DNA from 3 places in the Staphylococcus equorum genome. Region 1 is predicted to be linked to each of the others. Evidence: predicted binding sites of a transcription regulator. Region 1 holds the regulator's gene; each other region holds the start of a gene.
The links. Region 1 encodes CtsR, which represses protease genes until heat stress. Its sites were predicted from a motif close to ATGGTCAATAAAGGTCAAACA; they were not measured.

Region 1 (10,407 bases):
AGATTAATAACATTTTAGGTTTTCAACCGATTTTATCGTGTTGAAGGTCGAAAAGATTAAGTTATTAAGGGCGCACGGTGGATGCCTTGGCACTAGAAGCCTACGAAGGACGTTACTAACGACGATATGCTTTGGGGAGCTGTAAGTAAGCTTTGATCCAGAGATTTCCGAATGGGGAAACCCAACACGAGTTATGTCGTGTTATCGATATGTGAATACATAGCATATCTGAAGGCAGACGCGGGGAACTGAAACATCTTAGTACCCGCAGGAAGAGAAAGAAAAATCGATTCCCTGAGTAGCGGCGAGCGAAACGGGAAGAGCCCAAACCAACGAGCTTGCTTGTTGGGGTTGTAGGACACTCTATACGGAGTTACAAAAGAACAAATTAGACGAATCATCTGGAAAGATGAATCAAAGAAGGTAATAATCCTGTAGTCGAAAGTTTGTTCACTCTTGAGTGGATCCTGAGTACGACGGAACACGAGAAATTCCGTCGGAATCCGGGAGGACCATCTCCCAAGGCTAAATACTCTCTAGTGACCGATAGTGAACCAGTACCGTGAGGGAAAGGTGAAAAGTACCCCGGAAGGGGAGTGAAATAGAACTTGAAACCGTGTGCTTACAAGTAGTCAGAGCCCGTTAATGGGTGATGGCGTGCCTTTTGTAGAATGAACCGGCGAGTTACGATTTGATGCAAGGTTAAGCAGTTAATGTGGAGCCGTAGCGAAAGCGAGTCTGAATAGGGCGTTGAGTATTTGGTCGTAGACCCGAAACCAGGTGATCTACCCATGACCAGGCTGAAGTTCAGGTAACACTGAATGGAGGGCCGAACCGACTTACGTTGAAAAGTGAGCGGATGAGTTGTGGGTAGCGGAGAAATTCCAATCGAACCTGGAGATAGCTGGTTCTCTCCGAAATAGCTTTAGGGCTAGCCTTAAGTAATGATTATTGGAGGTAGAGCACTGTTTGGACGAGGGGCCCTTATCGGGTTACCGAATTCAGACAAACTCCGAATGCCAATCAATTTTATCTTAGGAGTTAGAACGCGGGTGATAAGGTCCGTGTTCGAAAGGGAAACAGCCCAGACCACCAGCTAAGGTCCCAAAATATATGTTAAGTGGAAAAGGATGTGGCGTTGCCCAGACAACTAGTATGTTGGCTTAGAAGCAGCCATCATTTAAAGAGTGCGTAATAGCTCACTAGTCGAGTGACACTGCGCCGAAAATGTACCGGGGCTAAACATATTACCGAAGCTGTGGATTGTCCGTAAGGACAGTGGTAGGAGAGCGTTCTAAGGGCGTTGAAGCATGATCGCAAGGACATGTGGAGCGCTTAGAAGTGAGAATGCCGGTGTGAGTAGCGAAAGACGGGTGAGAATCCCGTCCACCGATTGACTAAGGTTTCCAGAGGAAGGCTCGTCCGCTCTGGGTTAGTCGGGTCCTAAGCTGAGGCCGATAGGCGTAGGCGATGGATAACAGGTTGATATTCCTGTACCACCAAATTTCGTTTTAAGCGATGGGGGGACGCAGTAGGATAGGCGAAGCGTACTATTGGATTGTACGTCCAAGCAATGAGACTGAGTGTTAGGCAAATCCGGCACTCTTAAGGTCAAGTTGTGATGGGGAGAGGAAATTGTTTCCTCGAGTCGTTGATTTCACACTGCCAAGAAAAGCCTCTAGCTAGAATTTTGGTGCCCGTACCGCAAACCGACACAGGTAGTCAAGATGAGAATTCTAAGGTGAGCGAGCGAACTCTCGTTAAGGAACTCGGCAAAATGACCCCGTAACTTCGGGAGAAGGGGTGCTCTTTAGGGTTAACGCCCAGGAGAGCCGCAGTGAATAGGCCCAAGCGACTGTTTATCAAAAACACAGGTCTCTGCTAAACCGTAAGGTGATGTATAGGGGCTGACGCCTGCCCGGTGCTGGAAGGTTAAGAGGAGTGGTTAGCTTCGGCGAAGCTACGAATCGAAGCCCCAGTAAACGGCGGCCGTAACTATAACGGTCCTAAGGTAGCGAAATTCCTTGTCGGGTAAGTTCCGACCCGCACGAAAGGCGTAACGATTTGGGCACTGTCTCAACGAGAGACTCGGTGAAATCATAGTACCTGTGAAGATGCAGGTTACCCGCGACAGGACGGAAAGACCCCGTGGAGCTTTACTGTAGTCTGATATTGAAATTCGGTACAACTTGTACAGGATAGGTAGGAGCCTTTGAAACGTGAGCGCCAGCTTACGTCGAGGCGTTGGTGGGATACTACCCTTGCTGTGTTGGATTTCTAACCCGCACCATTTATCATGGTGGGAGACAGTGTCAGATGGACAGTTTGACTGGGGCGGTCGCCTCCTAAAGAGTAACGGAGGCGCTCAAAGGTTTCCTCAGAATGGTTGGAAATCATTCATAGAGTGTAAAGGCATAAGGAAGCTTGACTGCGAGACTTACAAGTCGAGCAGGGTCGAAAGACGGACTTAGTGATCCGGTGGTTCCGCATGGAAGGGCCATCGCTCAACGGATAAAAGCTACCCCGGGGATAACAGGCTTATCTCCCCCAAGAGTTCACATCGACGGGGAGGTTTGGCACCTCGATGTCGGCTCATCGCATCCTGGGGCTGTAGTCGGTCCCAAGGGTTGGGCTGTTCGCCCATTAAAGCGGTACGCGAGCTGGGTTCAGAACGTCGTGAGACAGTTCGGTCCCTATCCGTCGTGGGCGCAGGAAATTTGAGAGGAGCTGTCCTTAGTACGAGAGGACCGGGATGGACATACCTCTGGTGTACCAGTTGTCGTGCCAACGGCATCGCTGGGTAGCTATGTATGGACGGGATAAGTGCTGAAAGCATCTAAGCATGAAGCCCCCCTCAAGATGAGATTTCCCAACTTCGGTTATAAGATCCCTCAAAGATGATGAGGTTAATAGGTTCGAGGTGGAAGCATAGCGATATGTGGAGCTGACGAATACTAATCGATCGAAGACTTAATCAAATTTAAAAGTGTTTTGTTTGGCATTATCAAATTTTACTTACTATCTAGTTTTGAATGTATAATTTTTTATACAGTTCATTGTCTGGTGACAATGGCAAGGAGGTCACACCTGTTCCCGTGCCGAACACAGTAGTTAAGCTCCTTAGCGCCGATGGTAGTCGGACTTACGTTCCGCAAGAGTAGGACGTTGCCAGGCAGCATTTAGGATGCGATGAGCCGAGACCGAGAGGTCTCTTTTTTTGTGCGCAAAAGGAGCTTAACTTCCAAAAATAGCTTGTTTAAGCCATGAGCACATAAGCTGAAGCTCATGTGTAAGAACTACTAATCCCAATGATTTTGAGAAGTAGTTCTTTAGAAGCTGACGAACTGAGCGAAAGACGAGACGAGCTTACAAGCGGTAAGTGAGTAAGGGAAATATTAAGTGTTTACAAGAGCTGTGGCTCTTGCATAAGCACTACTAATCTTGCAGGCAAGAAAGTAGTGCTTTAAAGCTTCTTAGCGTCGATGGTAGCCGACTTACGTTTCGCAAGAGTAGGTAAAGAGACAAATGAGTTTTAACTCATTTGTAAGTCTCACTAGACTCAATAAATTGAGAAGTGGGGCTTTACAGGCAGCATTATAGGATGCGATGAGCCGAGACCGAGAGGTCTCTTTTTTTATGCGCAAAAAAGAGAGGATGGTCCGATAGAGATGAGTTTAATTTAAGGATTACAAAAGCTGGTGCTCTTGTATAAGAACTACTAATTTCGCAAGCGAAAAAGTGGTTCTTTATAAATTAAAAAATGATACTTTACTTGCATAAGCACTACTAATCTTGCTGGCAAGAAAATAGTGCTTTAGATATTAGTCATGCTTTAAAATTGTCAGAGAACGAATTAGTGCATTGGTATGTCCTTCTAGTTGTGAAAAAGGTATACCACCAAAACCTAAAATGAATTTTACAGATTGTTGTGATTTATCATATTTACTAAAAGGAATAATTTTCAATTTGTTTTCTTCTGCATTTTTTAAACATTGCGTCATAGTCAAGCCATTTTTTACAGTTAGTGTAAAGTGCATGCCTGCTAATGTACCATCAATTTCTAATTGTTCTTCATAGGGTTTGAGTGCATCTAATATAAATTTAAGTTTGTCTCTATAAACATTTCTCATTTTATTTAAATGTCTCTCAAAACTACCTGACTGCATGAAGCTTGCCACCATTTTTTGTATATGTGAAGGCACTGTATTACCTTCTTTATTTTCTAGTGTATTATATAATTTTAACAATTTTTTAGGTAATACTAGGTAGGCAACTCTGCAACTTGGGAATAAAGATTTTGAGAATGTACTAATATATATGACTTTATCTTTTGTATCTAAACTTTGTAATGCAGGAATAGGCTTTCCAAAGTAACGGAATTCCGAATCATAATCATCTTCAATAATGTATCTATTTTCAAATTGCTGTGCCCAATGAATAAGTTGAGTACGCTTTTTTAAATTCATCACATAGCCGGTAGGGAACTGATGAGAAGGTGTAACATAAGCAATATTATTATTAGATTCGTTGAAATATTCTAGTTCAATTCCTGTATTGTTCACAGGTACTTGAAGATAAGTAATTTGTTTTTTGTCTAAAACTTGTTTGATGGGTGGATAGCTAGGATTTTCAATTAAAAAGCGGCCTTTATTCAATATATCAGTCACTAAATTAATAAGTTGTTCTGTAGAAGAACCAATAATGATTTGTTCTGGATGACATGCTACGCCTCTACTATTAAATAAATAATGCGCTATTTCTTGGCGTAATGTCCATTCTCCTTTGGGATTTGCATGTTGTAGTAAGTTTAATTGGCTATCTTCAAAAGCATCGCGCGCATATTTTCTGAATTGTTGCATAGGAAAGTATTCTGCATCTATTTCTGATAAGTTAAAGGCAAATTCATATGTTTGTTGAGTTTGATTGTCGTTATTTTGTTCATGATGTGTGTTTGATGCATGTATTTCTCTGGTAATAATTGGTAAAGTTTCAACGTCAGATACAAAATAGCCTGATCGTGGCTTGGCGAATATGTACCCCTCATCTGATAGGATTTGATAAGCATGTTCGATTGTTGTATTGCTTACAGATAAATGTTGCCCTAACGCGCGTTTTGAAGGAAATTTATCTCCTGATTTATATTGGCCTTCAATGATTTGTTTTTTTAGATTCTCGTATAGATTGATGTATAAATGCTCTTTTGTCATTACAACTGACCTCCTAAATTAATCTATAATTGTCCCTTTTTAAATACCAGTTTATCTTTTAAAATGAATTTAATCAACTAAGTAAAGGGGTTAAGTAAATATGTCTAAAGTAATTGGATCTGAAAGAGTTAAAAGAGGAATGGCGGAAATGCAAAAGGGCGGCGTCATTATGGACGTTGTAAATGCTGAACAAGCTAAGATAGCTGAGGATGCAGGTGCTGTTGCAGTAATGGCATTAGAGCGCGTGCCTTCTGACATTAGAGCTGCAGGTGGCGTGGCACGTATGGCTAATCCTAAAATTGTAGAAGAAGTTATGAATGCTGTTTCTATACCAGTTATGGCTAAAGGACGTATTGGTCATATAACTGAAGCTCGTGTATTAGAATCTATGGGTGTTGACTATATCGATGAATCTGAAGTATTAACACCAGCTGATGAAGAGTATCATTTACGTAAAGATACATTCACTGTACCATTTGTATGTGGTTGCCGTAACTTAGGTGAAGCTGCACGCCGTGTTGGTGAAGGTGCTGCAATGTTACGTACTAAAGGTGAGCCAGGTACTGGGAACATCGTAGAAGCAGTTAGACATATGCGTCAGGTCAATTCAGAAGTGAGTCGTTTAACAGTTATGCATGACGATGAGATTATGACTGAGGCTAAAAATATTGGTGCACCATACGAAATTTTAAAATCTATTAAAGAAAATGGTAAATTACCAGTAGTTAATTTTGCAGCTGGTGGTGTAGCAACGCCTCAAGATGCTGCTTTAATGATGGAATTAGGTGCAGACGGAGTATTTGTAGGATCTGGTATTTTTAAATCAGAAGATCCAGAAAAATTTGCTAAAGCAATTGTACAAGCAACTACACATTACCAAGACTACGAACTAATTGGACGTCTAGCTAAAGAATTAGGCACAGCAATGAAAGGCTTAGATATCAATGAGTTATCATTAGAAGAGCGTATGCAAGAGCGTGGATGGTAATATGAAAATTGGTGTTTTAGCCTTACAAGGCGCTGTGAGAGAACATATACGTCATATTGCACTAAGTGGTCATGAAGGTGTAGCAGTTAAGCGTATCGAACAGTTGGATGACATTGATGGATTGATTATACCAGGCGGAGAATCTACTACCTTACGACGCTTAATGAATCTATATGGATTCAAAGATGTTTTGCAACAATCCACATTACCTATGTTTGGTACTTGCGCTGGCTTAATTATCTTAGCAGCGAATATTGTTGGCGAAGAAGGTTATTTAGATAAACTGAATATTACTGTTCAAAGGAATTCTTTTGGCCGACAAGTTGATAGCTTTGAAAGTGAGTTAGATGTGAAAGGAATTGCCAAAGATATTGAAGGTGTATTTATTAGAGCTCCTCATATAGAAAGTGTGCATGGTGAGGCTAGTGTACTTAGCACAGAGGGTGACAAAATTGTAGCTGTTCAACAAGGCTGTTATTTAGGAGTTTCATTTCATCCTGAATTAACGGATGATTATAGAGTCACACAATACTTCATTGAAGCGATTGTTAAACCGACCGTAATTGAAAAAGTATAAAAAAGAGCGATAAGGTGTTGATACCTTATCGCTCTTTTTTATATTAAATTTTAAATAAAGAACCCTGCAATGGCTGCAGAAATAAATGAAACTAAAGTAGCACCGAATAATAATTTTATACCGAATCGTGCTACTACATCGCCTTTTTCGTTGTTAAGCGATTTGATTGCGCCAGAGATAATACCGATAGAACTAAAGTTTGCGAATGATACTACGAATACTGAGATAACACCTTTTGCGTGTTCACTCATGTTTTTAACTTCACTTAGACTTTGCATTGCTACAAATTCATTTGATAATAATTTCGTTGCCATAATAGAACCAGCTTGTACAGCTTCATTCCATGGCACACCTACTAAGAATGCGAATGGTGCAAATACGAAACCGATTAGTGTTTGGAAGTCCCAAGTAATACTACCACCTGAAATACCAGTGAAAATGGCACTAACTAAGCCATTTAGTAAAGCAATAATAGCAATATAACCAATTAACATTGCGCCTACGATGACTGCTACTTTAAACCCATCTAAAATGTATTCCCCTAACATTTCGAAGAAGGATTGCTTATTTGTTTCACTTTCTTCAAGAATTAATTTATCTTCTTTTGGATCAACTTTGTAAGGGTTGATGATAGAAGCAATAATGAAACCACCGAAGAGGTTTAACACGACTGCTGTAACAACAAAACGTGGTTCAATTAACGCGAAGTAAGCACCGATAATAGATGCAGACACGGTAGACATTGCTGAAGCAGTTAAAGTATAAAGACGTTGACTTGGAATATGAGCAAGTTCCTTTTTCAACGAAATAAATACTTCTGATTGTCCCAAAATTGCTGCTGCAACAGCGTTATATGATTCTAAACGACCCATACCATTAATTTTAGATATAACTAAACCTAAGACATTAATAATTACAGGTAAAATACGAGTATATTGTAAAATACCAATTAATGCTGATATGAAAACAATTGGTAATAATACGTTAAAGAAGAATGGAGGATTCTCTGGATCTATGTATTCAAATCCACCAAATACGAAATTTACACCTTCTGCTGCTTGTGCTAATAAGTAATTAAAGCCTGCTGAAATACCACTAATGACTGTAATCCCAAATTGTGTTTTTAACAAAATAAACGCCATGATAAGTTGTATTACAAGTAATAACCCAACATATTGCCAGCGAACATTTTTTCTGTCGGAGCTGAAAAGAAAGGCTAACCCAAGAAATACTACAATCCCAATTAAACCGATGATAATATGCATATTTTTCATCCCTTTTATTTTTTTCTTACTACCTATAATACAATAAAAGTGAGAGCACTTACATCCTTAAACTAATATTTTTTAATCATATTGGTTGAAAAAGGTCAAAGTTGGTCATATAATATAGTCAAAGAAGGTCAAAAGAGGTGATAATCATGCACAATATGTCTGACATCATAGAACAGTACATTAAGAAATTATTTGAAGACACCAATAAAGACGTTGTAGAACTTCAACGTACAAATATTGCACAGCGCTTTGACTGCGTGCCTTCTCAACTGAATTATGTAATTAAAACACGTTTTACAAATGAACATGGTTATGAAATTGAAAGTAAAAGGGGTGGCGGTGGGTACATCCGAATCACCAAAATTGAAAATAAAGATGAAACAGGTTACATTAATCACTTACTTCAATTAATAGGACCATCCATTTCTCAGCAACAAGCATATTACATTATAGATGGTTTATTAGATAAAAAATATATCAATGAACGTGAAGCAAAAATGATTTATGCTGTCATTGATAGAGAAACATTAAAAATGGATGTATTATCGAGAGATATTATACGGGCTAATATTATTAAACGTTTATTACCTGTAATAAATTATTACTAAAGCGAGGTGTTTAGTCGTGCTATGCGAAAATTGTCATTTAAACGAAGCAGAAGTTAAATTAGCAGTAAAAGGACAAGACGGTGTAAATGAAAAATGGGTTTGTTCGACATGTGCTCAGGGTGGCAATCCTTGGACACAAAATCAACAGTTACAATCCCAAGATGATATTGAAGGCGCATTTGTGGTAAAACAAATTTTACAGCACTTAGCAGCTAAACATGGTATTGATTTTGATGAAATTGCTTTTAAAGAAGAAAAAAGATGTCCTACTTGTCATATGACGTTAAAAGATATTGCACATGTTGGTAAATTTGGTTGTGCAAACTGCTATGCAACTTTTAAAGATGACATTGTCGACATTGTGCGTCGTGTGCAGGGTGGTCAAATAGAACATACAGGAAAAACACCTCGATCTTCGCATAGAAAATTAGCACTAAAAAAACAAATTGAAGAAAAAAATTCATATTTAAATCAGCTTATTGAAGATCAGAATTTTGAAGAAGCTGCAATTGTTCGGGATGAAATTAAAGCATTGAAAGACGATGGCGAGGTGAAACATGATGAGTGATAATGATATTAGTGCATACATGAGTGAATGGATGCGCGATAAAGAAGAAAGCCCTGTCGTGATGTCTTCAAGAATCCGATTGGCTAGAAACTTAGAAAATCATGTCCATCCATTAATGTTTCCGTCAGAGCAGGATGGTTATAGAGTGATTAATGAGGTACAGGATGCGCTTCCTGACTTGTTTATGCAACGCTTAGATACTATGGATCAGCAAAGCAAGTATAAACTTGTTGCGAAACATCTCATAAGTCCTGAATTAATCAGACAACCTGCCTCAGCAGTGTTGCTCAACGATGATGAATCATTGAGTATCATGGTGAATGAAGAAGATCATATTCGAATTCAAGCTATGGGAAATGATTTATCACTGCAAACATTGTACGAGAATGCTTCTACTATAGATGATACACTTGATAGTGAGTTGGATGTAAGTTTTGATGAAACATTAGGTTATTTAACAACTTGTCCGACAAACATTGGAACTGGCATGCGTGCGAGCGTGATGCTTCATTTACCTGGTTTAACAATTATGAAGCGTATGAATCGCATCGCTCAAACGATTAACAGATTTGGTTTTACGATAAGAGGAATATTTGGTGAAAGTTCGCAAGTTTATGGCCATATTTATCAAATTTCAAATCAACTGACTTTAGGAAAAACGGAAGAAGAAATCATCGAAAGTTTAACTGAAGTTGTACAACAAATCATTAATGAAGAAATGCAAATTCGCGAACGTATGAACCGTCACAATCACATTGAAACATTGGACCGAGTATATCGTTCGTTAGGAATATTAAAATATAGTAGACTGATATCTATGGAGGAAGCATCACTGAGATTAAGTGAAGTGAAACTCGGTATTGATTTAGGCTATATTGAACTAGAAAACTTCAAATTTAATGAGTTAATGGTAGCAATACAATCGCCATTCTTATTAGATGATGAAGATGACAGAGTAGTAAATGAAAAAAGAGCAGATATATTAAGAGAACATATAAATTAGGAGGTCATGCTATGCTATTTGGTAGACTGACAGAACGTGCACAGCGTGTATTAGCACATGCTCAAGAAGAAGCAATTCGCTTAAATCATTCAAATATTGGAACAGAACATTTACTTTTAGGGTTGATGAAAGAGCCTGAAGGTATTGCAGCTAAAGTATTAGAATCATTTGAAATTACTGAA
Region 2 (10,407 bases), 340 kb from region 1:
TCTTTCATTGGTACGTTAAAATCTGCACGTACAAGTACAGTTTTACCTTTTAATTCTATGTCAGTTACAATTTTTTTAGCCATATAAGCTTCCTCCTCTGAATGGAACAATAAAGTAAAATAAGCGGAGAAGCGATGTGCTCCCCGCTTACTCCTAAGCTTATTGTTTAAATTTAACAACATTTAAGCTTGTTAAATTAATTTTTTAATCCGAATTATTTAGATTGGTCAGCTAAATATTCTAAAGTACGAACTAATTGTGAAGTGTAAGACATTTCGTTATCATACCAAGCAGCTATTTTAACTAATTGGTGATCTCCAACTGTCATAACACGAGTTTGCGTTGCATCGAATAATGAACCGTAAGTCATACCGATTACGTCAGAAGAAACGATTTCGTCTTCAGTGTAACCAAATGATTCGTCTGAAGCATTTTTCATTGCTGCGTTAACGTCTTCAACGCTTACGTCTTTTTCTAATACAACTGTAAGTTCAGTTAATGAACCAGTAGCAACTGGAACACGTTGAGCGCCACCGTCTAATTTACCATCGATTTCAGGGATTACTAAACCAATTGCTTTAGCAGCACCTGTTGAGTTAGGGATGATGTTTTCAGCAGCTGCACGTGCACGGCGTTTGTCGCCTTTTCTGTGTGGAGCATCTTGAGTACTTTGGTCACCAGTATATGCGTGAATAGTAGTCATGAAACCTTCAACTAAGCCGAAGTCGTCATTTAAAACTTTAGCTACTGGAGCTAATGAGTTAGTAGTACATGAAGCACCTGAAACAACTGTTTCTGAACCATCTAATTCACTGTGGTTAGTGTTATAAACGATTGTTTTTAAGTCGCCTGTTGCTGGTGCAGAGATTAATACTTTTTTAGCGCCAGCGTCAATGTGAGCTTCTGCTTTTTCTTTATCAGCGAAGAAACCAGTACATTCTAAAACAACATCGATGTCTAAATCTTTCCAAGGTAATTTACTTGGTTCAGGTTCTGAGAATGATTTAACTTCTTGTCCATTTACACGGAATCCGTCTTTTTCTACTTCAACTTCTCCTGTGAAGCGACCTTGTGTAGTGTCATATTTTAATAAATGAGCTAACATTTCGTCATCTGTTAAATCGTTAACTGCTACTACGTCAATACCTTCTACGTCTTGAATTCTTCTAAATGCTAAACGTCCAATTCTACCAAAACCATTAATTGCTACTTTAACTGCCATTATAATGGCCTCCTTTAAAATGATATTTAAAAAGTGTATTTCACCTTTTATTACTATTGTTTTGCGATTACTCTTGCCGCAGCTTCGTCTGTGATTAATACAGTGTTATTGGGTGCAATTGAAAGGTAAGCTTTAATAGCTTCTCCTTTTGATTTACCCCCAGCTACGGCAAAGATAAACTTCTTCGACTCAAGATCTTCTAATTGTAGTCCAATCGTTTTCACTTTATGGACAATGTCACCTTGATCATCGAAATAATATCCAAATGCTTCTCCCGAGGCATTGTGATGTTGAAGTTTCTCTATAACTTCACTAGGTGATTGACGTCTTCGCGCCATCTTCAGCGCATCACCAATGCCGTGGATCGTAATATTGGATTCCTTAATTTTCTCAAGTGAATGGATAACTGATGGTTCTAACATAAGCGTATTATATGTTGTCTCACTTACATTATCTGGTACATATAGTGTTGTATAATCACCGTTCGTTTGCTGCGCCATACTTGCAGCAATCGTATTCGCTTGATATACAACATTTTCACCAAGTCCTCCACGTGCAGGTACGAATAATACATTGTACGGTTGCTTGTGCATGGCTTCGCTGACATATGCCATCGTTGAACCACCAGTCACAGAAACTATTGCATGTTCGTAAAGAACATCTTCTACAAGTTGTCCCGCCTGACGTGACAACTCAATCTTAACTGTTTTATCAGCATCTGAATCGCCAGGTATGACGTAAACCTCTTTGATGTTGTACTGCTCTTTAATAACTTGCGCAAGATGATGATCGTCTGAATAAATATTGAAATAGCTATTCAATTGACGAATCGTTGTTTCACCTGCTTCAGTTATTTCCATACCTGTTGGTTTAACTTTGATAAGTTCTTGTTTCTTCAATATATCTGTTTCTGAACGCAGTACACGTTCAGTCAAATCCATGTATTCACTTAAACTTCGTCTACCTACGGGTTGATGCTTGGAGATAGTAGTGAGTATTGAAAAACGACGATACATCTTTTCAACAATTTCTGGAACTAACTTTTGTTGAATTTTTATCAAGTCCTTCACTACTATCCACCTCCATTTCCATTTAAAGGGTCAAGTTCTAACCATAGATTGACTTTTTACGTCCCTGGTGGGACAAAAAAATATAACCTCTTATAACAGCAATACTACTACTATATTTTTAAAATTGCAAGAGAAATACCTATCTATTAATTATTAACTATTGACCATTAAAATTTTTGTTACTTTTGTAACTACCTACAATAATTTAATACCCGTTAAAAACATCAATTAATCATTCATACTTATTATTTTTTAATAGTACATATTATAATATAAACACATATTATTCACATTCTTATGCTTTTACAAGCGTGAATGATTGAATGGTTGTCCTATTATCATTAAAATAGTTTTATAATACTATTTTGGAGGAAAAACTATGTCACAAAAAGATCAACCAGAGGTTATCGATCCGGATGACCAACGATATAAGGACCCAGATCATTTTAATAAGCATAGTCAAAAACCATACGCTGGTACACACCAACACCAATCATATAATTATACAAAAAATATCGGTTGTGGTTGTGGCCCATTCGGTTGTTTGAGTGGTTGCATTACCTTAATACTCTTGTCATCGCTCCTTACTTTCTTATTAAACTTCCTATTTTAATTCAATTTGATTCACATTAGCTTTTATTTTATTTGAAATTATAAGCACCCTGCCCTTCAAGTTAATTAAAATAAAGTCTGCGTTTGTCTTTATAAGGGGTCAACTAATTACTAATGATGAATGATTGATTGGTTTAAAAAATGACAACGCTTTGGTCTGACTCCTTCAAGAAAAATCCTAGCTGAATACTATAGACTAAGGCTATGACTGCAGAAATAGCATAGAAAAACGCTAGCAAAGTCGTAGTCTTTGTTGACAATATAAAAGAAGCACCCGTGAGAACGAGTGCTTCTTTTTAATAGCTTATACAACTATATTTACTAAACCGTTATGAACAACGTTAATCTTCTTCTGATGAATTCGAGTTACTATTTTGTGTTGATCTTTCTTGTGTGTCAGCTTGACTACTTCTTTCTTCTGTTGAAGGTTCAGGTGTTTGCTCTTCAGTTGAAGGTTCTGAAGTTTTTTCTTCTGTAGATGGCTCAGGTGTTTTTTCCTCTGTTGTACGCTCTTCAGTCGTGCGTTCTTCTGTAGTGCGTTCTTCAGTCGTGCGTTCTTCTGTACTACGTTCCTCTGTAGTTTGCTCTTCGGTAGAGCGTTCTTCAGTTGTTTCTTCTTTTGTTTTCTCAGGAGAGTCTTTTTCTTCTTCTGTTGTACGTTCGGCTGTTGCAGGTTGTTTTGTTTGTTGTTGAGTTTGTTGTGTCTGCTGTGTTTGTTGCGTAGTTGGAGCTTGCTGAGTTTGTTGTTGGGTTTGTTGCGTTTCTTGTGACTCTTCTGTTGATTTCTCTTTTTTCTTATCTTTTTCTTCTTTAGTCTTTTCTTTTTTCTTATCTTTTTCTTCTTGCTTTTGATCAGCTAAACGTTCGTCGGCTTGTTTCGAATGATCTACAAAGGCAAAAATGGCAAAAACTAATCCACCTACTAATAACAAGACAATAATCGCACTCACAATTTTTGCAAAACTGCTCATTTTCTTGTTATTTTGATTATGCTTTGGCATAAGCTCCCCTCACTTCAATTTATATCATAACTTTTATATTTATTCTAAATGTACTTTCATTAACAAATGTATATTTTACACTATTTTTTATACTAATCAAACCGATTAACTATTTTTTAATATGGCTGTTATCTTGATGTCATATCTGTTGTAAAATACAACTATGCTTTAACATTTTATGATTCAGTATAATATTAATCTAAATCAAACTATATTTTCAATACTTTTATTTAATTTCAATTGTTACTTTACATGTTTCACTATTATCATAACAGGATGTGAGCTAAATATGAATAAACATGATTTATTAAATGATTTTGAGCAGCAGGGTCACCCTAACAAAAAAGGCCTTCGTCAAATGATGGTTGAAAATGACAACTATGAACCAAAGCCTACTTCCAAGAAACGTAATCTTTTCTTTAGTTTTATTATTTTCCTTCTATTAGTTATTTTCAGTCTAATATTTCTTTTCATCTAATAGTAAAGCATTAAAAAATTTATTAAGGATACGTTTATATAAGCAATTTATAAATAAAAAGATAGTTATAAATCTTTAATTACGTTAGCATATAAATATAGGCCTATACGATAATCGCATAGGCCACTACTAAAGGGAGTCAAAATTTTACCTTCGTTAGTATATTATGGGGTATACTCGAAATAATTAAGAGATGATTAATTAATATCGAAGGTACCCTTATTATAACGGTATCCAATATTATTTTAAATACTTCTTAAGATGACTAAATGACATATTCTTGAACAATTTTCGAAAGAATTATGTCAGAAAAATTTAGCTTGAGTCGTTTTTTAATCATTACAGTCTAAAGCATTACTATTTTATGAGGTGATATAATGAAACACTATTTAATAACAGGTGGCACAGGTATGGTTGGTACCCAACTCGTTGAAGCTATCAAGCAAAGTGACGCGCATATAACAATTCTTACTAGACAAGACAAATCAACTTCACATCCAAAAATAACATACGTTAATTGGTCTAAAACGAATTGGGAATCTCAAATTCCTGATATTGACATCGTTATTAATCTTGCAGGTGCAAGCTTAATGAAACGTTGGACAAAAGAACATAAACAAGCAATTATGTTGAGCCGCTTACAGTCTACGCAAGCATTATTCGACTTGTTTAAAAACCGCAAACAAAAACCTTCAGTATTCTTTAATGCGAGTGCAGTTGGTTATTACAAGCCAGATTACGATCGAACTTATACAGAATTATATAAATCGCTCCCATTTGATTTCTTATCAGAAGTAGTTTACCAATGGGAACGTCGCGCACGTCAGTTTGAATCATTAGGCACACGTGTTGTGATTGGTAGATTTGGCATGATCCTAGCAGAAGATGGAGGTGCCTTACCTTTGATGAAACTACCATATGAATTTTACCTTGGTGGTAAACTCGGTTCAGGTAGACAATGGTATTCTTGGATTCATTTAGATGATTTAACAAGAGCCATACTCTATACAATTAACAACGGAAATGCACATGGCGTTTTCAACTTTACAGCGCCTATTGTTGAACATCAAAATTTATTTGGCTATACATTGGCACGCGTCACACATCGTCCCCATTTCACTTGGGTACCTGCATTAGCCTTAAGATTAGCTTTAGGCCAAATGTCTACAGTTGTATTGGACACACAAAAAGTAATACCAAATAAATTACAGGCTATAGACTTTAAATTTAAATATCCAGATTTAAAAATAGCTTTAGAAGATTTAGTAGAATAATAATTAAAAAAGACAAGCCACATGATGTGGCTTGTCTTTTTTAATTAAGCTTTTATATTAATTTTAGCGTTATGCTTCAGGAACCATAACTTGGTCAACTAGACCGTATTCTTTAGCTTCTTCAGCTGATAAGAAATTATCACGATCTGTATCTTTTTCAATTTTTTCAATTGACTGACCAGTACGCTCTGCTAAAATTTGGTTTAATTTGGCACGTGTCTTAAGAATATGATTCGCAGCAATTTCAATTTCTGTTGCTTGACCTTGCGCACCACCAAGTGGTTGGTGAATCATTACTTCAGCATTTGGTAAAGCAAAACGTTTACCTTTTGCTCCTGCTGCAAGTAGGAATGAACCCATTGAGGCAGCCATACCAATACAGATTGTTTGTACATCTGGTTTAATGTGTTGAATTGTATCATAAATTGCAAATCCAGCCGTCACACTTCCGCCTGGCGAATTGATATAAAGATAGATATCTTTTTCAGAATCTTGTGCTTGTAGGAATAATAATTGTGAAACAATAGAGTTCGCTACATTATCATCGATTTGTGAACCTAACATAATAATACGGTCTTTTAATAAACGTGAGTAAATGTCATATGCACGTTCCCCACGGTTTGTTGTTTCAATTACTGTAGGTATTAAATTCATTAATATTGCCTCCTCATTTCTAATTGATAAATTTATTTTAACTCAAAAGTCAAATATGGTCAAAAATTAAAGCTCGAAATTTCACGAAACTTACATTATTCTTATTGACCGTTACTTCTAAGATTTGTACACTTGTATTAGCGTGTTTTTTAACCCCCTCGTAGTGTAATGGATAACACGTAAGATTCCGGTTCTTAAAATGGGGGTTCGATTCCCTTCGAGGGGACTTGAATAAGATTTTCTAAACATCACCCGATACCATAGGTTATATATCTATGGTATCGGGTTTTATTTTTTATTTAAAAACACTCAACTCATTAACCACTTTTACCATATACCCTTTTTCAATATATCTAGTAATCTATGTAGTCTATAATATGCTAAAAATCTATGCAAGACAATTGTTTCTCTTTTTTAAATCAATACTTTTATAAATTTATTTTACATTTATAAAAGTACTACCTAAAACATCTCTCACATCATGGATTACTAAAAAGGCGTTTTCATCTTCTTCGTTAACAAGCTTTTTCACTCTCGTCACTTGAGACTGTGGCACTACCACGTATAGCATATGCGTCTCACTCTTAGCATAGCCGCCCTTACCAGTTAATATCGTAGAGCCTCTTCCTGTAAAAGCATTAATTTTATCGCTAATTGTTTCACTTTTACTTGATATAATCGTAACTGCTTTTTTAGGATTAAATCCTTCTATGATAAACGATGTCGCTCTTTCGGTTACAAATAGCATAATGATTGTAAATAACACATTTTGTAAAGGAAGTACCATCAAAAAGGATAGAACGACGAGTGCATCCAACACAAAGATGCCTTGCGATGTTTTAATTTCTGAGTATTTATTAATTATCTTAGCTATAACTGATGTGCCTCCAAGTGTACTACCTGTCGCAATAACTAAACCTCCACCAATACCGATAATAGCCCCACCAAACACAGCATTAATCACGAAATTATCCACACCAAGATTTATATTTTCAGTTAAATGTAAGAACAGTGAAAGTGACGTATTTGCTATAACTGTATAGACTGCAGTTGTTTTACTCAAAAATTTCCAACCAATTAATACAACGAGTGTATTGATAATTAATGATGTCCAAGCCGGCGACAATCCAAATGAATATAATAATGCTAAAGATATACCGACAGTGCCCCCGTCTCCTAAGTTAGATCCAAGTAAAAAACAATTGACACCTATTGCGTTAATAAACGTACCTATTATACAAAGAATAATATTTTTAGAATGCTTATTAAACAGTTTTGACATTAACTCACTCCTTCGACTCCAACAACAATAGGATTTAAGCATAATTCTATTGCTATTACGCATCACAAATTGTATTAATTATATAAAAAAACACCTCTTTATAGAGGCGTTAATAATCAAAATTAAATTATACAATTATTTTATAATAATACTAGCACAACTAATTCACGTATGACTAGATTTATTTTTAATAATGCCACTAATATTTCTCGAAGGTAGAATTGAAGAGTCCAAGGTAAAATATAAAACTGTAAAGTATATTATTTCAGTTCAATTGGTTCGCCAGTTCTCAATTTATCCGCCATTTCATTCAACTTTCTTAATCGATGATTCACACCAGATTTAGATATATTGCCAGAAGTCATCATTTCTCCTAATTCTTTAAGAGACACTTCTTGGTGCTCTACCCTGAGTTTTGCAATTTCACGTAATCTTTCAGGTAAATTATCCAGACCAATTTCTTGGTCAATTAAACGAATACTTTCTACATGTTTCATAGCAGCGCTTACTGTTTTATTCAAATTAGCAGTTTCACAATTCACCAATCTGTTAACAGAGTTTCTCATATCACGTACGATACGAACATCCTCAAATTTCAAAAGTGCTTGATATCCCCCGATTAAACTTAAGAAATCAGAAATTTTTTCCGCTTCTTTTAAATAGGCAATACTACCTTTTTTTCGTTCGAGGTGCTTGGCATTCAATTCATATTTATTCATTAACTGCGTTATACCTTCAGAATGATCTTCATATAATGAAAATATTTCTAAATGATAAGATGACGTTTCTGGATTGTTTACAGAGCCACCAGCAAGAAAAGCACCACGTAAATAACTTCTTCTCATTTCATCATCATGAATCAATGCTTCATCAATTTCGTGCGTGAAGACACCACTTTTTAAAATACCTAATTCATCCAATATTTCTCTGGCACGTACTTTAATACGACAGATATAAATATTGTTCTTTTTTAATTTCATTTTCTTTCTCACAAGTAGTTCCACTTCAACATTAAATACTTTTTTAATTAACGAATATATACGTCTTGCCGTAGTAGCATTTTCGGTTTGTACGTTAATAACAAATTGTTGGTTGGAAAGACTGAGTGCACCATTCATACGAATAAGCGCACTGAGCTCTGCTTTTGCATTCTCTTCATCTACTTCTATTCTAGTCAGTTCATTTTTCATCTCGGATGCAAAGCTCATAGATTAATCAGTCCCTTCTTTAACTAAATGAAATCACTTAGTTATTATTTATCATTTTCTTTCTCACGCGTAAATTCAATCGTGTCAGTTTCCCTCATAGCTATTTCATAAATCATTTTAGATAATACTTCAGTATTATGACGCACGTAGTATTCTTCAGAAACCTCTACTAAATTAGGATGTGTAAATACTTTAATATTTTGTTCTTCCATATGATCCATATTACATTTCACTGGTGATGCTCCATCTTCCCTATAGCGCTTTAACACATCTTCAGTAAATGATTGGGTGCTACAGATAGAATAATTGATAAAGTTCTGACCAACATGATCATGTATTGCGTTCACATGATCGATTGCAGTGTAACTATTTGTTTCACCTGGTTGTGTCATAACATTTGAAACATATAATTTAGGAACATCTCCACCTAGCAGTGCATTAGAAATACCCTTCACGCATAGATTAGAAATCACACTCGTATAAAGTGAGCCAGGGCCTAATACGATTAAATCTGCCTCTTCTATTGCTTCAACTGCTTCTTCCATTGGCTCAACATCTTCTGGTTCTAAAAATACACGTTTAATCTTTTTATTCTTTTTTGGAATATTAGATTCGCCATATACAATTTCTCCATCTTCCATCACCGCATTTAAACGTACACTCGTATTGGTAGAAGGAATAACACGTCCTCTAATATTTAAAATTTGACTTAGTTCTTTCACTGCATGTCCAAAATCGTTATTGATGTTGGTTAATGCAGCAATGAGTAGATTACCTAAAGAATGACCTTCGACTTGGTTTTCTTTAAAACGATATTGAAACAATTGTTCTATTGTTGATTCTGTTTCACTTAATGCCGAAATAACGTTTCGTATATCTCCTGGAGCAGGTATATCCATTTCGCTTCGTATTTTACCCGTACTACCACCATCATCAGCTACTGTGACAATCGTCGTAATATCGATCGGATAACCCTTTAAACCACGTGCTAAAACGGATAAACCCGTACCTCCACCTATAAGTACAAGCTTAATTCTTTTCATTTTTTTGTTTCACGCCACTTTCGACATGTGCATCCCTATGTTGTACATACACATTATAGTCAAAACTCTCCCTGAGTTCTGCTCCGATACGTTTGGCTAGTGCGACAGAACGATGTTGGCCACCAGTACAACCTATTGCAATAACAAGTTGAGATTTTCCTTCTTTTTTATATCCTGGTATCATAAATTTCAATAAATCCATTAATTTTTCATAAAAAATGTTTGTTTCTTTCCATTTCATTACATATTTATATACTGCTTCATCTTCGCCAGTTAATGGTCTCAACTCATCAACATAGTGCGGATTAGGTAAAAATCTTACATCAAATACAAGATCCGCATCTATTTGTATACCATGTTTAAAACCAAAGCTAATTACATTAATATTAAATGTTTGATAGTTACTTTGATTAAAATAATCTCCCATACGTTTGCGCAATTCTTTCGGTGTCATTTGCGATGTATCAATCGTATAATTCGCTAAACTTTGTATTTCAGTCAACAACTCACGTTCTTCTTCAATAGCTTCAATTAATGAACGTTGACCTTTTTCATTTAAAGGA
Region 3 (10,407 bases), 490 kb from region 1:
TGTTAATAAGATTAAATACGAAGAGGTGAAATTTATGGAGGAAGATTTAAAAGATAGCATATTAGGTGCTTTAGAAATGGTAATTGACCCTGAGTTAGGTATTGATATTGTGAACTTAGGCTTAATATATAATGTGAATGTTGATGATGAAGGCTTATGCACAGTAGATATGACACTGACTTCTATGGGTTGTCCAATGGGACCGCAGATTATGAATCAAGTAAAAGAAGTATTAGCTGAAGTTCCGGAAGTTAAGGATACAGAGATTAATATCGTTTGGAGTCCACCATGGGGCAAAGATAAGATGTCTCGTTACGCTAAGATTGCTTTAGGCGTAAGCTAAGCTTTAATATGTAGAATGAAAACTAGTCTAGTAAGTACATTTTCAAATGTACTTTTACTTAGACTAGTTTTTTTGTCTTCTAAAATACAAGCAATTTAAAATGTTTAATTTTATATTGCTCAATTCATTAAAAGTATTGCAGTTATATTACAAAAGCATTACAATGACTTTTGTAATACGTTACTATACATACAGTCATTTATACATTTTAATGAAGAAAGTTTGAGATAAAATGAAAAATAATTTGAATCAGCGTAATGGTATACAACGGCATACGCGTTATATGCCAGGACTAGATGGATTGAGAGCAATATCAGTAATTGGAATTATCATATATCATTTAAATAAACAATGGTTATCTGGTGGTTTCATTGGTGTCGATACTTTTTTTGTTATATCAGGTTATCTAATAACGAGTTTATTGTTAAAAGAATATGAAGAAACAGGTATTATAAATTTGAAACAATTTTGGTTGCGTCGAGTTAAAAGACTTATACCTGCAGTTTTCGTATTAGTACTTGTAGTTACATTGGCTACACTTATCTTTAAACCTGAACATATTGTTAGCATAAAACATGATGCATTTGCGGCATTTCTTTATGTATCTAATTGGTGGTATATAGCAACAGATGTTAATTATTTTGAACAGTTTGCATTCATGCCACTTAAACATTTATGGTCGCTTGCGATTGAAGAACAATTCTACATATTTTTTCCGGTAATTTTGATAATGTTGCTTTTAACAATGAAAAAACGTCGTAATGTCATCTTGATTTTTTTAGCGACATCAATCATTTCTTTATTGACGATGGTCATTATTTCAGGGCCACATTCATCACATTCTCGTGTGTATTTTGGGACTGATACGAGACTACAGACAATGTTGTTAGGGGTAATCCTTGCATTTATTTGGCCTCCATTCAAACTAAAAAAAGACCCTAATATCATTTTGCGCAATATAATTGATAGTATAGGCATGTTCGCTTTACTAGGACTATTGTTAGTGTTTTTCAAAGTAAGTGATGATAGTAGTTGGATATATAATGGAGGATTCTATTTAATATCCACATTAACTTTATTTGTGATAATTAGCGTAGTACATCCATCTGGTTATTTCGCTAAAATTATTGGTAACCGTTTGTTTGTCTATATTGGCAAACGCTCGTATAGTTTATATTTATGGCATTTTCCAATTATTAGTTTTTTACATGCTTATTATGTAGACGGTCAAATACCTGTTTACGTTTATATTATAGACTTAACTTTCACAGCTATTTTCGCAGAATTATCTTATCGTTATATTGAGACACCGTTTAGGAAAAATGGTTTTAAAATATTTACGTTTAAAAAGCTTAATAAAGTTCGATTTATTAGAACTGTAATATTAACTCTTATTGTGATTCCAACGCTCTTCGTTTTTGTAGGCGCTTTTGATCATTTAGGTAAAGATACAGATTCAAATAAAAAGACGACTTTTAATACAGAAAAAATTGATAAAACTTTAGTGCATCCAATACCAGTAGATGATGTTAATTTCTTAGGTAATGCAAATTTTAAAAAGGATAAGGATAATAAAGTGTACACGGATTTAAAACCGTTGTTTATTGGTGATTCAGTTATGGTTGATATTGGTCAACATCTAAATTCGCGTGTGCCTAATGCTAAAATTGACGGTGAAGTTGGACGAAATTTATATGATGCTATACCGTTAGTGGAACGGCAATATAATAAAAAGTATGACCAAGTCATATTAGAATTAGGTACAAACGGTGATTTTTCTAAAGAACAATTAAATGAATTAATTGGTAAATTTGGTAGTGCTAAGTTTATTTAATAAACACACGAGTACCAAGAAATTATGAAAGTCACGTTAATGCGCTGATGAATGATGCAGCTAAAGAACATGATAATGTCATGCTCATCGATTGGTACAAACGTTCTGCAGGTCACTCTGAATACTTTGCACCAGATGGTATTCATTTAGAAAAGTCAGGTGTTGAAGCTATGACTGATGAAATATTAAAACATATAATTCCGAAAAAATGATGAATAAACAAGAAGTAATATGAGGAAGTGTATAATTAAAATAATAAAACGCCCTCAATTTTTGAGGACGTTCAGAATGTCGACAAAGTCTTACGCTTTGTCGATAATTTTTATGCATGCTTTCCAAGACTATAGCTTCAAACTGTAGTCTTTGTCTAGTGTTGTATTAACTAGTCAAACGTGGTCACAAAATACCGCTATGATGTAGTGGACATTTTAATTTCAATATTTTTTATCTGCTTCATGAATAGGGTAATCATTCGCGCTCATATCACGTCTTGTCATGAATCCATTAGCATTAAATTCCCAATGTTCATTACCATGCGTACGCATCCACTGATTTGTACTTGCATCTCGCCATTCGTATTCAAATCTAACAGATATACGGTTGTCAGTATAGCACCACAATTCTTTCATTAATTTATAATTTAGTTCTTTATCCCATTTTCTATAAAGAAATGCTTTAATTTGCTCACGACCTTCGAAAAATTCACTACGGTTTCGCCAAACTGAATCTTCTGTATATGCTAAGCATACTTTTTCTGGATCTCTAGTATTCCATGTAGTTTCTGCCATTTTCACTTTTTGTAAGGCGCTCTGTGCATTGAAAGGTGGGACAGGCACTTTGATTTCTTCAGTCATTTTTGGACACTTCCTTTATTGTAAAGTTACAAGAAGTCTAGCAGAATATACTTTTTAATCAAGTTTTTACCACGCTATTTAAAAGCGGGAAAAACAGTGTTTAAGCGTAGTGAAAAATGGGCAAAAGACTGATAGACATTGACTTATAAATAGGTGAAATAAATTTTAAAATGTAGACTAATTTGTTGATTATTTAAATGGAAAAGACTATAATTAAATTAAGGTCAAAGAAAGTCAAAGTCAAACTTGATTTATTTTGATCAAACTTTTAATGGTGAGGTGAATCATTTTGGATATTAATCAAATGACCTATGCAGTTCAAGGTGCTTTACAAAAAGCAGTTGAATTGGCAAAAGAAAATGAGAACCAAAATATAGAAATTGAAGCTGTGCTTAAAGCAGCACTTGAAGAAAATGAAAGCCTATTTAAAAGTGTTCTAGAAAGAGCAAATATTAATACAGAACAACTTGTTAATGCATATAATGAAAAATTAAAAAAATATCCATCGGTTCAAGGAGAAAACATTCAATATGGGCAATACATCAGCCCTAAAGCAAACGAACTTTTAAATAAAGCAGAATTTTATATGAATTCCTATGAAGATGAATATATATCTATGGAACATCTTATAGTTTCTGCCATGGAAATTGATGAAACAACAAAACAGTTTGTCGGTAACAAAAAAGAAGTCATCGAAGAAATTATTAAAAAAATAAGAGGAGGTAATCACGTGACGTCACAAAATCCAGAATCAAATTATGAAGCATTAGAAAAATATGGTCGCGATCTAGTTGAAGAAGTACGTAAAGGGAATATGGATCCAGTCATAGGTCGTGACGAAGAAATTAGAAATACAGTCAGAATTTTAAGTAGAAAAACAAAAAATAATCCAGTATTGATAGGTGAACCTGGCGTTGGTAAAACAGCAATTGTTGAAGGACTAGCTCAACGTATTGTGCGTAAAGACGTACCTGAATCTTTACTAGATAAAACAATTTTCGAATTAGATTTAAGTGCACTTGTAGCAGGTGCTAAATATCGTGGTGAATTTGAAGAACGTTTGAAAGCAGTATTAAAAGAAGTGAAAGATTCAGATGGCAGAATTTTATTATTTATTGATGAAATTCATATGCTTGTTGGTGCAGGTAAAACAGAAGGTGCTATGGATGCTGGGAATATGTTGAAACCTATGCTTGCACGTGGCGAATTACATTGTATTGGTGCAACAACATTGAATGAATATAGAGAATATATTGAAAAAGATTCGGCTTTAGAACGTCGTTTCCAAAAAGTAAATGTATCTGAACCTGATGTAGAAGACACAATTTCAATTTTACGTGGACTAAAAGAACGTTACGAAGTGTATCATGGTGTCCGTATACAAGATAAAGCAATCGTAGCTGCTGCAGAATTATCAGATCGCTATATTACAGATCGTTTTTTACCTGATAAAGCGATTGATTTAGTGGATCAAGCGTGTGCAACGATCCGCACTGAGATGGGTTCCAATCCTACTGAACTAGATCAAGTCAATAGACGTGTAATGCAATTAGAAATTGAGGAAAGCGCCTTAAAAAATGAATCTGATAATTTAAGTAAACAGCGTTTACAAGAATTGCAACAAGAATTATCTAATGAAAAAGAAAAACAAAATGCAATACAATCTCGTGTTGAAGAAGAAAAAGGTAAAATAGCAAAACTACAAGAAAAACGTACAGAATTAGATGAAAGTAGAAAAGCATTAGAAGATGCTGAAAATAATTATGATTTAGAAAAAGCAGCGGAATTACAACATGGTAAAATTCCAGAATTAGAAAAAGAATTACGTGAACTTGAAGATGCGTTCCAAAACGAACAAAATGGTGATAATGATCGCATCATTCGCGAAATTGTTACAGATGAAGAAATTGGCGATATTGTTAGTTCTTGGACAGGTATACCAGTATCTAAACTTGTTGAAACTGAAAGAGAAAAATTATTAAATCTATCTGATATTTTACATGAGCGTGTAGTAGGACAAGATAAAGCGGTAGATTTAGTTGCAGACGCTGTTGTAAGAGCACGTGCGGGTATTAAAGATCCCAATAGACCCATTGGTAGTTTCTTATTCTTAGGTCCAACAGGTGTAGGTAAAACAGAACTTGCTAAATCATTAGCATCAACGTTATTTGATTCTGAAAAACATATGATTCGTATCGATATGAGTGAATATATGGAAAAACACTCAGTTTCACGCTTAATCGGTGCACCTCCAGGTTATGTAGGCCATGATGAAGGTGGACAATTAACAGAGGCAGTTCGCCGTAATCCATATTCAGTGATATTGTTAGATGAAATTGAAAAGGCACATTCAGATGTATTTAATGTGCTTTTACAAATATTAGAAGAAGGTCGTTTAACGGATTCTAAAGGTCGAGAAGTTGATTTTAAAAATACAATTATTATTATGACAAGTAATATAGGTTCTCAAGTACTATTAGAAAATGTTAAAGATGCAGGTGTCATTACTGATGCAACTGAAAAAGCTGTAATGAATAGCTTGAATCAATATTTCAAACCTGAAATTATCAACCGTATGGATGATATTGTACTCTTTAAACCATTAACAATTGGCGATATGAGTTTAATTGTAGATAAAATATTAACGCAATTAAACATCAGACTTATGTCACAAAGACTCTCAATTGATGTGTCTGATAAAGCAAAAGCATGGCTAGGTGAAGAAGCTTATGAACCACAATTTGGTGCTAGACCATTGAAACGTTTTGTGCAAAGACAAATTGAAACACCACTGGCACGCAAAATGATTAAAGAAAACTTAACAGAAGGTACAAAAGTAAACATAGACTTAGTGGATGATGGTTTGATATTTGAAGAAATCAAACCAAACAATGAATAAGAGTTTGATAAGTAAACACTTAATTTTAAAAATTAGTACAAAAAATGCCAACAAAGTCTCTGACTTTGTTGGCATTTTTTTCGCGTCTAATTATAGACGTGTTCTAATGTTGTTCCTTTGTATCATCATTATTGCCTTTAATAACCATTTCAAATAATACAATAATAATAGTGAAAAATATCGCGCCTACAATAGGTGTGATGAGATTAAGCTCGCCACCGCCTGCTAAACTATTAAGCACAAAATTAATCATTTGCAATAAGACAATAGACCAAAATAAAGTTGCGAGGTATTTCATTATGTAATGCCTCCAATATAATATATATAGGTTCATTATAAATAAGAAAGCGCTATTTGTATAGTAGCAAAGTTAGATTCATAGTTTTACATTGTTATAACAGTAGCTTTAAATTATAATTAATCTGTAAAACATCTTATATGATAGGTGTTGTTCTTGTATTTGAAATGTGTATTATGTTAAATTAATACCTGGTATTAAAATTAAAAATAAGAAGGTGTACAACCATGGACGTGGGTATTAAAGGTTTTGGTGCATACACACCTAAAAATGTTGTAGACAATACCTATTTTGAATCATTTTTAGAAACTTCAGATAAATGGATTTCACAAATGACTGGCATTAAAGAAAGAAGATGGGCGGATGAAGATGAAGAAACTTCAGATTTAGCTTATCATGCAAGTTTAAAAGCGATAGAAGATGCGAATATCGAAGCATCAGAAATTGATATGATTATCGTTGCAACATCAACTGGAGATTTTCCATTTCCTACAGTTGCTAACATATTACAAGAAAAATTAGGCATTGGTAAAGTTGCATCAATGGACCAACTTGCAGCATGTAGTGGTTTTATGTATGCCATGATAAATGCCAAGCAATTTGTTCAATCAGGCGACTACAAAAACATACTTGTTGTTGGTGCAGATAAATTATCTAAAATCACTGATTTTACAGACCGCTCAACTGCAATTTTATTTGGTGATGGTGCTGGCGCAGTTGTCATTGGAGAAGTATCTGAAGGCCGTGGTATTTTAAGCTACGAATTAGGTTCAGATGGTTCAGGTGGTAAATATCTATATTTAAATCCTGAAAATGGAAAAATATCTATGAATGGACGTGAAGTATTTAAGTTTGCCGTAAGAATCATGGGCGAAGCGTCTAACAATGCAGTAGCTAAAGCAAATTTAACACCTGAAGATGTAGACTTGTTTGTACCACATCAAGCAAATATAAGAATTATGGAATCAGCGCGAGAACGCTTAGGCATTCCAAAAGAAAAAATGAGTGTTTCAGTAGATAAATATGGTAATACGTCAGCGGCTTCTATTCCGTTAAGTATTTCTCAAGAATTAGAAAATGGCAAGATTAAAGATGATGATGTCCTAGTACTAGTAGGATTTGGCGGCGGTCTTACATGGGGCGCTGTAACATTAAGATGGGGAAAATAGGAGGATAAAATATGACCAAAGAACAACGTGTTGTAATTACAGGAATTGGAGCATTATCACCTCTTGGTAACGATGCAAAAACATCATGGAATAATGCTCTAAACGGTGTAAGCGGTATTGATACCATTACACGTGTAGATACAACAGATTATAATGTTCATTTAGCGAGTGAGCTAAAAGATTTTAATATTGAAGACCACATGCCTAAAAAAGAAGCGCGACGTATGGATCGTTTTACACAATACGCAGTGGTTGCAGCTAGAGAAGCAGTACAAGATGCTAAATTAGTCATTAACGAAAATACTGCTAATAGAATAGGTGTATGGATTGGGTCTGGTATTGGCGGTATGGAAACATTTGAAATTTCACATAGCCAATTATTAAACCGTGGTCCTAGACGCGTGAGTCCTTTCTTTGTACCAATGCTTATTCCAGATATGGCAGCAGGGCAAGTATCAATTGATTTAGGTGCTAAAGGCCCTAATGGTGCGACAGTGACTGCATGTGCGACAGGTACGAATTCAATTGGTGAAGCATTCAAAGTTATACAACGTGGAGATGCAGACGCAATGATTTCAGGCGGAGCTGAGGCACCTATAACGCATATGGCATTAGCAGGTTTTAGTGCAAGTCGCGCTTTATCTACAAATGACGATAAAGAAACAGCTTGTAGACCATTCCAAGAAGGTCGTGATGGTTTTATTATGGGCGAAGGCGCTGGTATCGTAGTTCTTGAATCTCTTGATTCCGCTCTAGCGCGTGGGGCAGAAATCTATGCTGAAGTTGTAGGTTATGGTTCTAGTGGCGACGCACATCATATTACTGCACCTTCACCAGAAGGCGAAGGCGGTTCGCGTGCAATGCAGGCTGCTTTAGATGATGCTGGTATAGAGGCTAAGGAAGTACAATATCTTAATGCACACGGTACAAGTACACCAGTTGGAGATTTAACAGAAATCCAAGCAATTAAAAATACGTTTGGAGAAGCTGCTGCATCATTAAAGATAAGTTCGACGAAATCGATGACAGGTCATTTACTAGGTGCTACAGGTGGATTAGAAGCAATATTCTCTGCACTTTCTATTAGAGATAGTCGTATTGCGCCAACAATTCATGCAGACTCTCCAGATCCAGAATGTGATCTTGATATTGTACCAAATAAAGCGGAAGACTTAGAAATTAATTATGCGATGAGTAATAGTTTAGGCTTCGGTGGACATAATGCTGTAATCGTATTAAAAAAGTTCGCTGACTAAATCTATAAACTTTTATTTAAAAAGATTTAAAATGAATATGTCTAAGACGAATATAAATTAATGAAAACAGCCGAAATTAAGATTTCGGCTGTTTTTTAGGTTGAGGTTTTATTTTTTCAGTGTTAATACACATTCTAAGTTTGTACTTAGACTACAATTTTATTTTTATTAACTTTATAATGATAAAATATTAATTTTGAAAATTGTGTGTACAGAACAAACGATTCATGTATAATGGGAATAATTTAGCAGTCAGGAGGGATGAAATTTGAAGAAATTTATGACGTTATCAACCACTTTGAAAACAAGATTAATAGCAGATTTCATCTTGAATGTAGCGAGTCAAGCGATTTTACCCTTTATGGCTTTATATTTAACGAGCAAAACAAATGCAATTTTTGCTGGTGCTTTTTTAATCACAAATATTGTAGTTAGTTTTTTTGTGTCTTTTCTAGGTGGATACTTAGGCGACAATTATAATAGGAAGAAAGTCGTTAATTACATACATTTCTTATATGCTATATGCTTAATTATATTAAGTATAACTGTAACTATGGATGGTATCGGTTTAATTATTTTTTGTGCTACAGTATTTATTTTTGAAATTTTATTTGCGGCGAGTCAACCTATTTTTGATGCGGCCATCATGGATGCGATATACGAAGAGGTAAGGGAATATGTATATCAAGTCAATTATTGGATGTTTAATATTAGTACGGCCATAGGGATGATGTTAGGTGCATTACTATACTTAGGTCATAAGCATTTATTATTTATTATGTTTTTCTTCGCTATGTTAGTGAGTTGGTATTTATTTGAAAAATATTACGACGTAGCACAAATTTATAATAAGAAAGAAGAACTGACATCTCGCTTTAAACATTTTGTGAATAGTTATCATGTTGTACTTAAAGATAAATACTATATGATTTTTAATTTAGGAATGATGTTAGTTTTTATGGCAGAACTCAGTTTAAATTCATATGTCGTAGTTAGATTAAAAGATGAGTTTGAAGCTTTTCATTTTTTAGGATTTTACATAGATGGTGTCAGAATGTTTACTGTCATTATGATTATCAATACGATTGTGGTAGCGACGTTAACTTTTACAGTGAATCGACTTATAGCGCAAACTTCTAAAAAAACTGTCTTTATCATCGGTATAGTGTTATATACGATAGGTTATAGTGTATTGACGTCAGCCAGTGCATTTTGGATATTGTGTTTATTTGCAATCATTGCCACGTTAGGAGAATTAATTTATTCACCGATTCAAAATGCGCAGCGCTTTTTAATGATACCTGATGACAAGCGCAGTACCTATTCTACATTTGGCATGGTATCTTATTATGGAGCCAATGTATTATCTAGATTCGGATTGATTTTGGGGGCATTTTTACTGCCATGGATGATGTCAGTCTATGTTGCTACAGTTGTATTAATCGGTTTCGTCTTACTTTACTATGCATTATTCTTTAATCCCAATATAGAAACAAGATAATAAAAAGACTGTATTAGAGTATTGTTGAAAAATAAACAATATCTAATGCAGTCTTTTATATTGCAAAAGAAATTACGATAGAGAGTAATAAATAAAATAAATTACAAGCAAATGCAATTTTAACCCATGGCGTAACAAAATAATTTTCTTTTTTTGCTTGCGTAGGTTTGAAAAACTCGTCATTTTCGAGTGTGTCTTTATGTTTTTTGTTAGTAAGTTGGTATTTTAATCTTCTAAAACCATAGCTTGTAGG

Region 2: the regulator CtsR is predicted to act here: its motif matches at 6,357-6,377, upstream of clpP (ATP-dependent Clp endopeptidase proteolytic subunit ClpP).
Region 3: the regulator CtsR is predicted to act here: its motif matches at 3,252-3,272, upstream of clpB (ATP-dependent chaperone ClpB).

The regions. Positions count from the first base shown of each region.
Region 1 is NZ_CP118982.1:2,404,375-2,414,781, reverse strand. Features, by position in the region: rRNA gene PYW44_RS11775 (23S ribosomal RNA) at 55-2,978, shown strand; rRNA gene rrf (5S ribosomal RNA) at 3,060-3,174, shown strand; gene pdxR (MocR-like pyridoxine biosynthesis transcription factor PdxR) at 3,822-5,207, opposite strand; gene pdxS (pyridoxal 5'-phosphate synthase lyase subunit PdxS) at 5,308-6,195, shown strand; gene pdxT (pyridoxal 5'-phosphate synthase glutaminase subunit PdxT) at 6,197-6,772, shown strand; gene PYW44_RS11750 (NupC/NupG family nucleoside CNT transporter) at 6,823-8,037, opposite strand; gene PYW44_RS11745 (CtsR family transcriptional regulator) at 8,193-8,654, shown strand; gene PYW44_RS11740 (UvrB/UvrC motif-containing protein) at 8,671-9,222, shown strand; gene PYW44_RS11735 (protein arginine kinase) at 9,215-10,225, shown strand; gene PYW44_RS11730 (ATP-dependent Clp protease ATP-binding subunit) at 10,237-10,407, shown strand, end outside.
Region 2 is NZ_CP118982.1:2,059,547-2,069,953, forward strand. Features, by position in the region: gene PYW44_RS10010 (phosphoglycerate kinase) at 1-83, opposite strand, end outside; gene gap (type I glyceraldehyde-3-phosphate dehydrogenase) at 215-1,222, opposite strand; gene PYW44_RS10020 (sugar-binding transcriptional regulator) at 1,276-2,292, opposite strand; gene PYW44_RS10025 (hypothetical protein) at 2,672-2,905, shown strand; gene PYW44_RS10030 (DUF4887 domain-containing protein) at 3,246-3,905, opposite strand; gene PYW44_RS10035 (TIGR01777 family oxidoreductase) at 4,761-5,657, shown strand; gene clpP (ATP-dependent Clp endopeptidase proteolytic subunit ClpP) at 5,727-6,311, opposite strand; tRNA gene PYW44_RS10045 (tRNA-Arg) at 6,466-6,537, shown strand; gene PYW44_RS10050 (YitT family protein) at 6,748-7,593, opposite strand; gene whiA (DNA-binding protein WhiA) at 7,854-8,801, opposite strand; gene PYW44_RS10060 (gluconeogenesis factor YvcK family protein) at 8,846-9,844, opposite strand; gene rapZ (RNase adapter RapZ) at 9,831-10,407, opposite strand, start outside.
Region 3 is NZ_CP118982.1:1,916,634-1,927,040, reverse strand. Features, by position in the region: gene PYW44_RS09260 (metal-sulfur cluster assembly factor) at 35-343, shown strand; partial or broken gene PYW44_RS09255 (acyltransferase family protein) at 576-2,389, shown strand; gene PYW44_RS09250 (nuclear transport factor 2 family protein) at 2,612-3,031, opposite strand; gene clpB (ATP-dependent chaperone ClpB) at 3,321-5,930, shown strand; gene PYW44_RS09240 (DUF2929 family protein) at 6,034-6,228, opposite strand; gene PYW44_RS09235 (beta-ketoacyl-ACP synthase III) at 6,456-7,397, shown strand; gene fabF (beta-ketoacyl-ACP synthase II) at 7,409-8,653, shown strand; gene PYW44_RS09225 (MFS transporter) at 8,922-10,154, shown strand; gene PYW44_RS09220 (DUF3899 domain-containing protein) at 10,210-10,407, opposite strand, start outside.